3 regions of the Bradyrhizobium sp. WSM1253 genome follow, and region 1 is predicted to be linked to each of the others. Evidence: predicted binding sites of a transcription regulator. Region 1 holds the regulator's gene; each other region holds the start of a gene.
What was found. The regulator LexA, encoded in region 1, represses DNA repair genes until DNA is damaged. The targets are predictions, from matches to a motif close to TGTTCNNNNTGTGTTCNG.
Positions count from the first base shown of each region.

Region 2: a site for LexA is predicted at 2,381-2,398, ahead of BRA1253DRAFT_RS13605 (PA0069 family radical SAM protein). Genes of this name have one in related genera too.
Region 3: a site for LexA is predicted at 2,677-2,694, ahead of BRA1253DRAFT_RS23450 (YifB family Mg chelatase-like AAA ATPase). Genes of this name have one in related genera too.

Region 1 is NZ_JH600073.1:26,176-30,758, reverse strand. Features, by position in the region: gene BRA1253DRAFT_RS02000 (HAD family phosphatase) at 1-179, shown strand, start outside; gene BRA1253DRAFT_RS01995 (hypothetical protein) at 348-539, shown strand; gene glp (gephyrin-like molybdotransferase Glp) at 813-2,024, shown strand; gene lexA (transcriptional repressor LexA) at 2,201-2,902, shown strand; gene BRA1253DRAFT_RS01980 (hypothetical protein) at 3,354-3,788, shown strand; partial or broken gene BRA1253DRAFT_RS01975 (ComEC/Rec2 family competence protein) at 3,927-4,583, opposite strand, start outside.
Region 2 is NZ_JH600073.1:2,533,952-2,538,534, forward strand. Features, by position in the region: gene BRA1253DRAFT_RS13595 (ribonuclease HII) at 1-632, opposite strand, end outside; gene BRA1253DRAFT_RS13600 (VOC family protein) at 716-1,171, opposite strand; gene BRA1253DRAFT_RS13605 (PA0069 family radical SAM protein) at 1,196-2,359, opposite strand; gene BRA1253DRAFT_RS13610 (phosphoketolase) at 2,571-4,583, shown strand, end outside.
Region 3 is NZ_JH600073.1:4,652,157-4,656,739, forward strand. Features, by position in the region: gene BRA1253DRAFT_RS23440 (hypothetical protein) at 98-565, opposite strand; gene BRA1253DRAFT_RS23445 (hypothetical protein) at 685-1,026, opposite strand; gene BRA1253DRAFT_RS23450 (YifB family Mg chelatase-like AAA ATPase) at 1,080-2,618, opposite strand; gene BRA1253DRAFT_RS23455 (PilZ domain-containing protein) at 2,845-3,090, shown strand; gene BRA1253DRAFT_RS23460 (tetratricopeptide repeat protein) at 3,171-3,956, shown strand; gene BRA1253DRAFT_RS23465 (AAA family ATPase) at 4,186-4,583, opposite strand, start outside.

The DNA of each region.
Region 1 (4,583 bases):
AACCGGATGCGGAGGCCTTCGACCACGTCGTTGCGGCGATCGGCGTGCCCGCCGGGCGCATCGTGTTCTTCGATGATCTTGCCGAAAACATCGAGGGAGCGCGGGCGCGCGGCTTGACGGCGGTGCATGTGACCTCGCCGCGTGACGTCGGGAACGCATTGAAGGCATTGGGCATTTGACGAGGAGTCGGTGTCGCGAAACCCACGGCGGCACCGCCCGCCGGGACCAATTTTGAGAAATTGAGGAACCCGATCACTTTGTGCATTTTTGTGCAGAGTTCCGGGAACGGAATACCGCCTTCCGGACTCTTAGAGTCCGTTGGGACTTCTACGGACGGATGCATCATCGTGCTGGGCAAAACCTACCTCACCAAGCAGGCCTCTCTTCTTCTTGAATTCGCCAGGACAACTTCAGATTCGGACCTTTCCGCCAAGCTTGTGAGCAAGGCCGCCGACCTGAAATCCCAGGCCGATCCGCTGCCCGACAAAGACCAGGGAGCCAAGGCGCCCGACGTAACTCCCGGGCAGGCAGGGAGCTGATCGATGCAGCCCGGGGCGCTCGTCGTTCTCGCCTTGCCGTGATTTTCCTTGCCGTGATTTTCCTTGCCGTGATTTTCGTCGCTTCCATGGCCGCTCTCCTGCCGATTTGTCAGGTTCTTCGCATCATGCCGCGACGCGCTTGATCCTGCCTTCCGGAACAATGTGAAGCGGCGGGATGACTGTGCCCGCTCAGCCGTTTTTGCCTCTGCGCCCGCGCTCGGCTAGAAGACGTGCGGAACATTCGCCCGAACGTGCCGAGCAGGAGTTTTCGCCGTGGCCTTGATGCCGGTTTCCGACGCGCTTGCCGCGGTGCTGGCGGGTGCAGAGCCGCTGCCGGAAGAAATGATTTCCCTCGACGAGGCCCATCATCGCGTGCTCGCGCGTGACCTCGCGGCGCGGCGCACGCAGCCGCCGCAGGCGATGTCGGCGATGGACGGCTACGCGGTGCGCGCGGCCGATGCCGCGACGATCGATTCGGAGCTCACCGTGGTCGGCGAAGTCGCGGCGGGCCGACCGTTCGCCGGGACGATCGGCGCCGGCGAGGCCGTACGGATCTTCACCGGCGGCGTCGTTCCCGGTGGCGCGGACGCCGTCGTGATCCAGGAGGACACGGTCGCCGCCGGCAAGCGGATCATGATCAAGGAAGCCGCGATCGCCGGTCGGCACATCCGCCCCGCCGGCGTCGATTTCCGCGAGGGTGACGTGCTCCTGCGCAAGGGAAGCCGTGTCACCGAGCGCGACCTCGCGCTCGCTGCCGGGATGAATTATCCGCACCTTGTCGTTTTCAGGCGTCCAAAGGTCGCGATTCTCGCCACCGGCGACGAGCTGGTGATGCCAGGCACCACGCCAGGCCACGGCCAGATCATCTATTCCAACGGCTACGCCCTGCACGCGCTCGCCCGCAGCGAAGGCGCCGAGACGATCGACCTCGGTATTGCCGCCGACACGCTGGAGGCGACCACCGCCGGCATCCGCCGCGCCCGCGAGAGCGGCGCCGACATCCTGATCACGACCGGCGGCGCATCGGTCGGCGACCACGATCTGGTCCAGCAGGCACTGCGGGACGAAGGCATCGCGATGGCGTTCTGGAAGATCGCGATGCGGCCAGGCAAGCCGATGATGCACGGGCGACTCGGCGCAATGGGTGTGATCGGCCTGCCGGGCAATCCCGTGTCGTCCTACGTGTGCGCTTTCCTGTTCATGGTGCCGCTGATTCGCGCCCTGTCGGGCCGTTCAGTGATTCACCATCGCCGCGAACGCGCCGTGCTCGGCCGCGGCGTCGGCGCCAACGACCAGCGCGAGGACTATCTGCGCGCGCATCTGGAGGAGCGTGACGATGGCACACGCGTCGTTCTTCCCGTCAATCATCAGGACTCTTCGCTGCTTGCGAATCTCGCTGCAGCACAGGTACTTCTCGTGCGCGCACCATTCGCGCCGAAGGCCGAAGCCGGCACGGCTTGCGAAGTGTTGCGGCTCCCCGTCTGAGCACCCCCGCAACGCGCGTTCCGCGAAGTTTGCTCTGTTCACGGTAAATTAAGCAGTTGCGGAACATGTATCGAACATATAGTGTCCGTTCATGATTTGTTTCGAGCATGTAGCGGCTTATTGCCGAATTCTGCGTCTCGGAATCGGACGACATCAACCGGGGGACTTTGGTCGAGATGTTAACGCGCAAACAATACGAGCTTCTGCGGTTCATCAGTGAACGTCTGAAGGAAAGCGGCGTGCCGCCCTCCTTCGACGAGATGAAGGATGCGCTCGATCTGCGCTCGAAGTCGGGCATCCATCGCCTGATCACGGCGCTCGAGGAGCGTGGCTTCATCCGACGCCTGCCCAACCGCGCCCGTGCGATTGAAGTCATCAAGCTGCCGGAGCTCCAGGCAGCCGCCGGCAGCCGCCGCGGCTTCACCCCCAGCGTCATCGAGGGCAATCTCGGCAAGGTGCGTGCGGGCTCCAGCCTGCCCGCGGACGAGGGCGAACGCCCCGTGGCGGTACCGGTGATGGGCCGCATCGCGGCCGGCACGCCGATCGAGGCGTTGCAGACACGCAGCCACACCATCAGCGTACCGCCCGACATGCTCGGCTCGGGCGAACATTACGCGCTGGAAGTGCGCGGTGATTCCATGGTTGATGCCGGCATCCTTGACGGCGACATGGCGCTGATTCAGCGCAACGAGAGCGCCGATACCGGCGACATCGTGGTGGCGCTGATCGACGACGAGGAAGCGACGCTGAAGCGCTTCCGCCGTCGCGGCGCCTCGATCGCGCTCGAGCCCGCCAACGCTGCCTATGAGGTCCGCATCCTGCCGCCCAATCGGGTGAAGATTCAGGGCAAGCTGATCGGGCTTTACCGGAAGTACTGATACCGGACGTACTTGATACCTGGAGAAGTTGGCGCCTCGCGCGCTTCCGATCGGCATCGCCGGTCAGAGATTGGAGCGGATCATCGTCCGCTCCGGCTGGATAGTCTTTCTGGTTCTGCACAGACTATCGGCCCCTCCTCCGGCGCTGGCTACTCGCGACGCCCAAGAAGCAGCACCGAAACAGCACCGCTTCGCGGCTCGAGTGTGCGAGGAAACAGCGACCAGCGATCGAGGTCGTTGCACCAGCCGGCAATATTCGCGCATGCGCCTCCCGAATGCATCGCAACTCTCTTTGTTCCTATTGAATTCGGGAAAGATAATGTGATCGCGGCTTGCGGAAACCAGCCGCAGATTTGCCCACAACCGAGCAGAGCTTTCGTGCTTCAACTCTGATAGAGGCCTGCGCCTCGATAAGAGACGCGGGTTGCTATCCCAGCATGAGGAGCACCCGATGTGTGACTACAGCCTGCATGCCGTCGCGTCGCGCCCCGCCGAAGTCGGCGAGACGATCGTCACGACAAATTTCCGCGGCACCTCGACGCGCGGCTTCGCCTCCGCAGCCGATCCGTCTGTTGCCGTCTGCCTGCTGCCGGGAACGGAGCTCGCCTTCGCAGACGACGTCCGCTACGACAATCGCTGGATCTGGACGCGGACCATCAATTCCCGCGTGGGCAAGTTCGGCAAGATCGATCCGCACGTTCCCGACCGCCATCATGACGCGATCGAATTCCCCGACGGCAAATTTGTGCTGGTGACGCAGCTCGTCGAAGGCCAGCGCGCGACCGTGCTGCAACTGCCTGTGACCCAGTCGGTCATCGAGCGCGAGCACAAGGCGCAGATCATCGCCGACAGGCAGCCGACCGTCACGCACCTGCCGATCGGCTGAAACAGCCGCCCCTCCGGCTACGAGGTCGGAGGTCAGGATTGAATTGCCATCGCCGACCGTGGCCGGCGAGATGGTGTGGTTTGCGCCAGCGAATCCGAGCGGACGCACCGACCCGCTGCGTTGCTCCGCACCATCAGATCAATCGTCGGCCTGCAAGTCGGTCTCCGCCGGCGTTGCGTCCTTGATGCGGGGCGCGGTCGCCTTCGGCGCAAGGCTGCCGTCGAAATCACCCTCGCCGGCGCCGGCCGGCAACCAGGGGCGGCTCGTGCCTCTCGCCCTCACCGCCTGAACCACAAATCCGTCACCACGCTGCGTCAGCGCCAGTGCGCTCTGGCTGGCGAGCCGCTGCCGATCGACCACCATCGCCGCGCAATCGGGCGGCGCGGGACGTGTCGTCACCACCAGGGCGGCCCGATTGCAATCGTCCGCGAGAGCATCGACGCGCAATGCCAGCGCGACCAGCCTCCCGTCGGCCAGTGGCGTCACGCAGCCGGATTCGTCACAGGACACGCCATCAGCCAGCGAGGCTCCGCCGGCATCGCGCGGATCGGCGTCGGCAGCGAGCCATTCTTTGAGCAGAAAGCTGTCCTTGTTGGTCCTGATCAGGTGCAGATATCCGTCCCTGCCCCGCACGGCGACGCTCGCGCCATCCCCGGCGATCAGGATGTCAGGCTGCCGCGCCGACAGTCCCCAGAGGATCGCTGCCAGCAGCACCAGGGCGCCGGACCAGCGCAGCGGCGTCCGCAACAAGCCCAGCACGATGATTCCGAGGCTCGCCGCGATCAGCGGCCCGAT
Region 2 (4,583 bases), 2.5 Mb from region 1:
TTGTGCTGCTCGAAACCGTAGCCGGGACAGTCCTGAGCCAACGCGCACATCAGGCGGTCCCGCGTCACCTTGGCGATGATCGAGGCCGCTGCGATCGACAGGACGATGCCGTCGCCGCCGATCACGGCCTCGCAATCGCATTCCGTGTCGAGCCGGTCGCGGCCGTCTACGAAGACGTGCCGGGGCTGCTCGGGCAGCGCCACCACGGCGCGCTTCAGCGCCCACAGCGAGGCGCGCAGGATGTTGTCGCGGTCGATGCGGGCGCGCGAGGCGACGGCCACCGAGACCTGGGCGGTCGCGCAGATCTTGTCGAACAGTCTTTCGCGCTCCTCGGCCGTCAGGCGCTTGGAATCATCGATGCCGCGCGGGATGCGGTCGGGATCGAGAATCACCGCCGCCGCCACCACAGGACCCGCCAGCGGCCCGCGGCCGGCCTCATCGCAGCCCGCCACCGGCCAGACGCCGCGCTTCATCAGCGCGCGCTCGCGGCGGAAGCTTGGGGCGACGATGATGGCGCTCTTTGTGCCGGCCAGCGCCTTGGCGATTTTTTTGGGCGCAGCTTTCTTGTTTTCAGGCGCAGCCTTCTTGGGCGCACCTTTGGCCGGCTTCTTGGCGGGCTGATCCCGAATCATGGCGGGATCGTGCGCAAGCGGCACGGCCTGCGCAACCGGGAACCTCGGACAATTCCCGCTATTCAAGATTCAAGTCAGCCGCCCTATTCCGCCAGATGCACCCGCCGGTCCTCGCCGACGTCGATGCCGGGTGCGACCACGACTTCCCATGGATGGCCATCAGGATCGGCGAAATAGCCGGAATAGCCGCCGTAATCGGTCTCATGCGCGGCCTTCAGCAGCGCGGCTCCCTTGCCGATGGCGAAAGCCAGCACCGCATCCACCTCCTCACGCGCGCGGCAGTTCCAAGCGAGCGTCATGCCGCGGAACGTCGATGGCCTCGGATGATCCGGCAATCTGGCGTCGACCGCGAGCTGGTCCCAGGGAAACAGCGCGAGCACCGGACCGCCGGTGTCATAGAACGCAACGGCCTCACCGGTCACCTTGAGCCGGCGCGAAAACCCGAGCGCGTCGTAAAAGGCAATACTGGCGCGGATGTCATTCACGCCCAGCGTGATGACGGTGAGCCGCGGGATTGGAGCTGGCAGTTCCTGACTCATACGACGCCTCTCCCACTTCGTCCCTCAGAACAGGCTGAGCTGATCGCCGTTCCGCTTCGGCTTGGCAAAATGATCCGTCGTCAGCTTGGAGCGCCGCTTGTTCAGCCCGAGCCTGTCGCAGGCGATCTCGAAGCGGCGGCCGATGGTCCAGGCCATCGGACCGGTGCCCTTCATGCGCTCGCCCCATTTCGCGTCGTAGTCGCGGCCGCCGCGCATGTCGCGGATCAGCGTGAAGACGTGGCGATAGCGGTCCGGATAGTTCGCCATCAGCCATTCCCGAAAGAGATCGCGCACCTCGAGCGGCAACCGCAGCAACACGTAGGAGGCTTCCTTGACGCCGGCATGAGCGGCGGCGTCCAGGATGCGCTCGATCTCGGAATCGTTCAGCGCGGGGATGACGGGGGCGACCATGACGGTGGTCGGAATGCCGGCCTCGGAAAGCTGCTTCAGCGCCTCCAGCCGCTTCGGCGGCGTGGACGCCCGCGGCTCCATGGTGCGCGCCAATTTCGGATCGAGCGAGGTCACGGAGATCCCGACCTTGGCGAGGTTGCGCTTGGCCATGCGCGCGAGAATGTCGATGTCGCGGGTCACCAGCGCCGACTTGGTGACGATCCCGACGGGATGGCCGGCGCGCTCCAGCACCTCCAGAATGCCGCGCATGATTTTGCGCTCGCGTTCGATCGGCTGATAGGGATCGGTGTTGGTGCCGATCGCGATCATCCGCGGCTCGTAGCCCGGCGCTGCAAGCTCCTTCTCGAGCAGCGCCGGCGCCTCGGGCTTCACGAACAGCTTCGACTCGAAGTCGAGCCCCGGCGACAGGCCGAGATAGGCATGGGTCGGCCGCGCGAAGCAATAAACGCAGCCGTGCTCGCAGCCGCGGTAGGGATTGATCGAACGATCGAAGCCGATGTCGGGAGAATCGTTGCGGGTAATCACCTTGCGCGAGGTGTCGATCCCGACCGTGGTCTTGAACGGAGGCAGTTCTTCAAGGCTTTGCCAGCCATCGTCGAATGCGACGCGCGCCTCGGCCTCGAACCGGCCGCTGGCGTTGGACTGCGCGCCCCGGCCTCGCCTGCGCTGGCGGTCGATGGCGACCGCCAGCTCAGGGAAGTCAGAAGGCGCACCCGCCGGCTCGGAGGGCGCCGTGACCGGCGGGTGCTTGAGAGCATGAGAGGATGCTGGACTCATGAAGCCAAGATAGCACGCCAAAGGAACAAATCAAGAACACAAACAAAAAACGTGAAAACAACCCCATGCACAGTAGAGCTGCCCAAACTTCGCGCGCCCGCTTTTGACCTCACGCAACAGTGGCGTCACGGCGATCCCGTTTGATGCTGCCGAAGGATCGATCTCGCCGGAACTCGGTTGGTGACGATCCCGGGTGAAGGTCGGCAGGAACATGACAAATCAACAACAATTGGCCGCAGCGAGCAGCGACCTCGATCTGCTCGACCGCTACTGGCGCGCCGCGAACTATATCTCCGTCGGGCAGATCTACCTGCTCGACAATCCGCTGCTGCGCGAGCCGTTACGGCCCGAGCACATCAAGCCGCGTTTGCTCGGCCATTGGGGCACGACGCCCGGGTTGAACTTCATTTACGCCCATCTCAACCGCGTCATCCGCGCGCTGGACCTGAGCGTGATCTATGTCTGCGGTCCCGGCCACGGCGGCCCCGGCATGGTCGCCAACACCTATCTCGAAGGCAGCTACAGCGAGATCTATCCCGATATCGCGCGCGATGCCGACGGATTGCGCAAGCTGTTCAGACAGTTCTCCTTCCCCGGCGGCATCCCGAGTCACGCGGCGCCGGAAACGCCCGGTTCGATCCACGAAGGCGGCGAGCTCGGCTACGCGCTGGTGCATGCCTATGGCGCGGCCTTCGACAATCCCGACCTGATCGTCGCCTGTGTCGTCGGCGACGGCGAGGCCGAGACCGGCCCGCTCGCCGCGTCCTGGCACTCCAACAAGTTCCTCAATCCTGCCCATGACGGTGCGGTGCTGCCGATCCTGCATCTCAACGGTTACAAGATTGCCAATCCGACCGTGCTCGGGCGGATGCGCGACGACGAGATCCGCAATCTGTTCCGCGGGCTCGGCCACGAGCCGCTGTTCGTCGAGGGCGACGATCCCAAGCCGATGCATCAGGCCATGGCGGACGCGCTGGATGTCGCGTTCGCCAGCATCCGGTCGATCCAGCAGCACGCCCGCGACGGCCGCAAGAGCATCGAACGCCCGCGCTGGCCGATGATCGTGCTGCGCAGCCCGAAGGGCTGGACCGGCCCCAAGGAAGTCGACGGCAAGAAGGTCGAAGGTTTTTGGCGGGCGCATCAGGTGCCGGTCGCGAACTGCCGCGAGAATCCGGCGCATCTGAAGATTCTCGAAGACTGGATGCGCAGCTACGAGCCGGAAAAGCTGTTCGACGCCAACGGCGCGCTGATTGCCGAGCTCCAGGCGCTCGCGCCCGAAGGCAATCGCCGCATGGGTGCCAATCCGCACGCCAATGGCGGCCTTCTGAAGAAGGAGCTGAAGCTGCCGGACTTCCGCAGCTTCGCCGTCGAGGTAACTCAGCCGGGCGGCGTCGTGGCGGAGGCGACCCGCGAGCTCGGGAAATTCCTGCGCGACGTCATCCGCCTCAACGCCGAGGCCCGCAACTTCCGCATCATGGGTCCGGACGAGACCGCGTCAAACCGGCTCGATGCGGTGTTCGAGGCCACGGAACGCGTCTGGATGGAGCCGACAAAACCTTACGACGTGCATCTCGCCCAGGACGGACGCGTGATGGAAGTCCTGAGCGAGCATCTCTGCCAGGGCTGGTTAGAGGGCTATCTGCTCACGGGCCGGCACGGCTTCTTCTCCTGCTACGAGGCGTTCATCCACATCGTGGATTCCATGTTCAACCAGCACGCCAAATGGCTGAAGGTGACCCGGCATCTGCCGTGGCGGCGACCGATCGCCTCGCTCAACTATCTGCTCACCTCGCATGTCTGGCGTCAGGACCACAACGGCTTCAGCCATCAGGATCCCGGTTTCGTCGATCTCGTCGCCAACAAGAAGGCCGACATCGTCCGCATCTACTTCCCGCCGGACGCCAACACGCTGCTGTGGATCGCCGATCATTGCCTGCGCACCTATGACCGCGTCAACGTCATCGTCGCCGGCAAGCAGCCGGCGCCGCAATGGCTGTCGATGCAGGAGGCGGCCACGCATTGCGACGCCGGCATCGGTATCTGGAGCTGGGCCGGCACGGAAGACGCGAATGGCGAGCCCGATGTCGTGATGGCCTGCGCCGGCGACGTGCCGACACTGGAAACACTCGCCGCCGTCGACCTGCTGCGCAAGGCGCTGCCCGAGTTGAAGATCCGCGTCGTCAACGTCGTCGACCTCATGACGCTGCAACCCAGGGAGCAGCAC
Region 3 (4,583 bases), 4.6 Mb from region 1:
AAACGACGATGTGCCGCCGACCTTGCGAACAGTTTGAGGCCCTGCGACCGCCTCCAAACAGGGTTGACGAGACGTTAACGGCGCAAAGCGAGGCGGCTCAAAGCGAGGCCGCCTGGAGATGGCGGTGGCCGCCGCGGGCGCCGACGATCAGCGCCGCCGCCTCGCGCTGCGAGAAGGTTTTCGAGCGCACATAGACCCGGTAATCCGCCGGCCCCTCGGTGGAGAGATAGACCACCTGACCGCCGTCGACGGGCTGTGCGGCAATCGAGATCAGGCGAGTCGAAGGGTTGGCCTGGCAGGACTCCGATTCCGAACCGGGGCCATCGTCGACAACGGCGAAGTCGGCAGCGTCCGCATCCTCGGTAATCTGAACCCGCACCGTGGCGCGCGCGGGATCGTCGGTGAAGGCGACATGCACGCCGGCGGTCCAGAACAGCGACGTCAGCTCGACCGAGGTGTCGCCGAGGGCGATGCAGGGATGCGAGACCGATCCGATCTCGCTGCGCGCGAACACCGCGGCCGCCAACAGGGGAACAACCGAGGCCAGGATCTTGAAACGCAACATGACACGCTACTCGCCAGGCCCTGTACGGGGAACTGATGGGCCTTATGGTTTGCAGAGCGTAAAGGAAACTCGTTACCGCCGGGTTGATGCCGGTATCTGGGGATGAGAATCTCAGTCGGTTAAGCGCTTCTGTTCGTTTTTCGCTCGACTTCAGTGAGAACCAAATAGCTGTTCTTGACGAAGCTGATCGCCCACAGCGCTGCCCAGGCGCCCCACCTGTTCCTGACCTCGATCTCGACGATTTGGCCAGGAGTGGTGCGAACGATGAGCGGTTGGCTTCTGCCCCAATCAATAGTCGCCTCGATCGTGCAGGCACCGGCCGGCAGCGTGACCTCCAACGCGTCATTGCGCGCAAGCTTCCCAACGCTGGTCCCGTTGACCCACAACTCGTACGACCTCAGCCGATCGGCATATTGGGACGGGCGGACAAATCTGATGGTGCAGGCATTGACGTCGGTCATGGTTCAATCTCGGGCATGGTGATGTTGTCGAGAAAGCTGCGGCGGCGCATTGCTCAGGCCAACTGGCGCACATCCTCCGCGAGTGCGCGGTAGGACAGCGCTTCGGCCAGATGCAGCCGGCCGATCTTGTCGGCACGATCGAGATCGGCCAGCGTGCGCGCCACCCGCAGCACGCGGTGATAGCCGCGCGCCGACAGCCGCATGGTCTCGGCGGCGTCGCGCAGCAGCTTCTGGCCTTGCGCATCCGGCTTGGCGATCTCCTCCAGCACCGAGGCCGGCGCTTCGGCATTGGTGCGAACCTTCGGCAGGCCGGCGTCCGCGTAGCGTGCGAGCTGGATGTCGCGCGCGGCGGCCACGCGCGCGGCGACTTCGGCCGAGCCCTCCGCCGGCGGCGGCAGGATCAAATCGGCCGCGGTCACGGCGGGAACCTCGATGCGCAGGTCGATACGGTCCATCAGCGGCCCCGAGATGCGGGCCTGGTAGTCGCCAGTGCAGCGATCGATGCGGCCGCGCTTGCAGGCATAGCCGGGCTCGAACGCATTGCCGCAGCGGCACGGATTCATCGCCGCGACCAGCATGAAGCGTGCGGGATAGGTGACGCGGTGATTGGCGCGGGACACCGAGACCTCGCCGTTCTCCAGCGGCTGGCGCAGCGAATCCAGCACGCGCGGATCGAATTCGGGGAGCTCGTCGAGGAACAGCACGCCCTGATGCGCGAGCGAGATCTCGCCTGGCCGCGCCCGCATGCCGCCACCGGTGAGCGCGGCCATGCTGGCGGAATGATGCGGCGATCGAAACGGCCGCCGCGCCGTCAGTGCGCCGCCCTCGATCTCGCCGGCGACAGAGGCGATCATCGAGACTTCGAGCAACTCGCCCGGTGACAGCGGCGGCAGGATCGAGGGCAGGCGTGCCGCCAGCATCGATTTGCCGGCGCCGGGCGCGCCGATCATCAGCAGGTGATGGCCGCCGGCGGCCGCGATCTCCAGCGCGCGCTTGGCGCTCTCCTGGCCCTTGATGTCGCGCAGGTCGAGCGGCGAGGCGGCGGCTTCATGCACCTTCGGCACCGGCCGCGACAGCACCTGCGTTCCCTTGAAATGGTTGGCGATCTGGATCAGCGAACTTGCGGCGATGATCTGGATGTCCGGGCTCGCCCATGCCGCTTCCGAGCCGCAAGCCGCCGGACAGATCAGCCCCTCCTCGCGCACATTGGCGCCGATCGCGGCGGGAAGGACACCGGCCACCGGTGCGATCGATCCGTCGAGGCCAAGCTCGCCCAGAACCGTGAAGCCGGTCAGCGCATCCGGGGGGATCGCGCCGATCGCCCCCATCAGCCCGAGCGCGATCGGCAGGTCATGATGGCTGCCCTCCTTGGGCAGATCGGCGGGCGCGAGATTGACGGTGATCCTGCGCGCCGGCAGCGCCAGCCCAGAGGCGATCAGCGCCGAGCGGACCCGCTCGCGCGCCTCCGACACCGCCTTGTCCGGGAGACCGACGATCGCGAAGGCCGGCAGACCGGGCGCGACCTGCACCTGCACGTCGACCGCACGGGCCTCGATCCCCTCAAAGGCGACGGTAGAAACCCGCTGAACCATGCCCGAACCAGCCTGCCCTTTTGCACAATTAGGGGTAGCAGAGCGGGCCAGTTCTTGCAAGAACAATACGGGAACGGGTCGAGAGGGCCGGAAGGCCTTAACCGATCGTAAACACGTCGAAGACACTACGCCTCGAATGCAAGCTGCTCTGCTCAGCACATTCCAACGAATGTCCGCTACTCCTAGGCTGCGGGATGGGCCGTGGTCTAACGGGTGAACAATTCAGATGCTTGCAAATCGCCGGAGAAGCGAACGACGGATGTGCACGCGGCTCGCCAAGATTCATTTTGGCGCGGGTTCGCTGCCGCGGGACTGCACGATCACGGATATTTCGGATGGCGGCGTGAAAGTGGTGGCGGAATTTCTGGAAGTGCCGCCGCAATTCACCATCATCTTCGCGCCCGACTATTCCCGGCAGTGCCGCCTGCGCTGGCGCATCGGCTGCGAGTTCGGCGCTGAATTCACCGACTGAGCTTTCGGAAGCGCCCCGCCTTAACGGGACTTTAGCGTTAATCGGTAAGCATCTCTGATCAGTCGCCGAGTGATCAGAGTATGTCCAAGCGTTTGTCCGTCGCCTCTCCTCCGGCGAGATATCTGTTTTCCGCACTTCTGATCTTGGCCTTGGGCGGCTGTCAGACCACCGGCATCGAGGACATCACCGGCGCGCTCGGCGGAAAATCGGACACGGCTGTCAGGGCCGAGGCCAAGCCAGACGTGAGGCCGGACATGGACGCGCTGCGCGAGCGCTATCGCGCCAAGCCTGGCGATCCCAACGTCGCGCTCGAATATGGCAAGGCGTTGCGCCAGACCGGCCAGCGCGCGCAGGCGCTCGCGGTGCTGGAGCAGGCCGTGCTTGCCCATTCCAGCAACAAGGCGCTGCTCGCCGGCTATGGCCGCGCGCTCGCCGACAGCGGCAGTTTCCAGCAGGCGTTCGACGTCCTCGGTCGCGCGCATTCGCCCGAGGATCCCGACTGGCATATCCTGTCGGCGCAGGGCGCCGCGCTCGATCAGCTCGGTCGCAACGAGGAGGCGCAGCAATACTACGCCGCCGCACTGAAAATCGTGCCGGACGAACCGTCGGTGCTGTCCAATCTCGGACTGTCCTACATGCTGCAGAACAATCTGCCGCGGGCAGAGGAAACGATGCGCCGCGCGCACGAGCGCAATCCCGCCGATCTCCGGGTGCGCGCCAATCTCGCGCTCGTGCTGGGACTGGAAGGAAAGCAGGCCGAGGCCGAAACCATCGTGAAGGCGGACCTGCCGCCGGATCAAGCGGCGGCAAAGGTCACAGCGCTGCGGCAATTGCTGGTGAAGAAGCAGCAGCGGGCGGAGAAGTAGCCCGCTCATTCCTGAGCTCGACAGATTGAGCCTCGCCGAGCGCACCGAGGGAGGTGCATTCCCTCCCCCCTTGTGGGGGAGGGCTAGGGAGAGGGGTAGCCCAGGAAAAAGTGCTGATTGGTGACGATGCATCGAATGGGTGCGCGACGGAAAGAGTCCCCGTGTAGCACCCCCTCCCTGCCCCTCCCCCACAAGGGGGGAGGGAACGGAGAGAGCTCAGCTCTTGTCCCTACGACGCCTTGCGATGCGGGGCTGACGCGCGCCCCGACCTGCCCTTCAGCTTCTTCAGCAGCGGCCCGAGCAGCGAGCGCTTCGGCTTCTTCACCTCGCCGCGCCCGGCGAGGCGGTTCGCCATGTTCTGGAACAGCTCGGTGGTGCGGTGGCTCTTGGAGACCTCCGCGATCATCTGGCCGTTGTTGGCCGCGGTCGAGAACAGCTTTGAATCGAACGGGATCACCGCGATCGGCTGGCTCTCCATGGTCTTGGCGAATGCCTTGACCTCGATCTCCGCCCGCTTGGGCATGCCGACCTGGTTGATGCAGTAGAGCGGTGGCCGGTCGTTCGGCCGCGCCGCCTTCAACACGTTCAGCATGTTCTTGGTGTTGCGCAGGTTCGCAAGATCGGGCT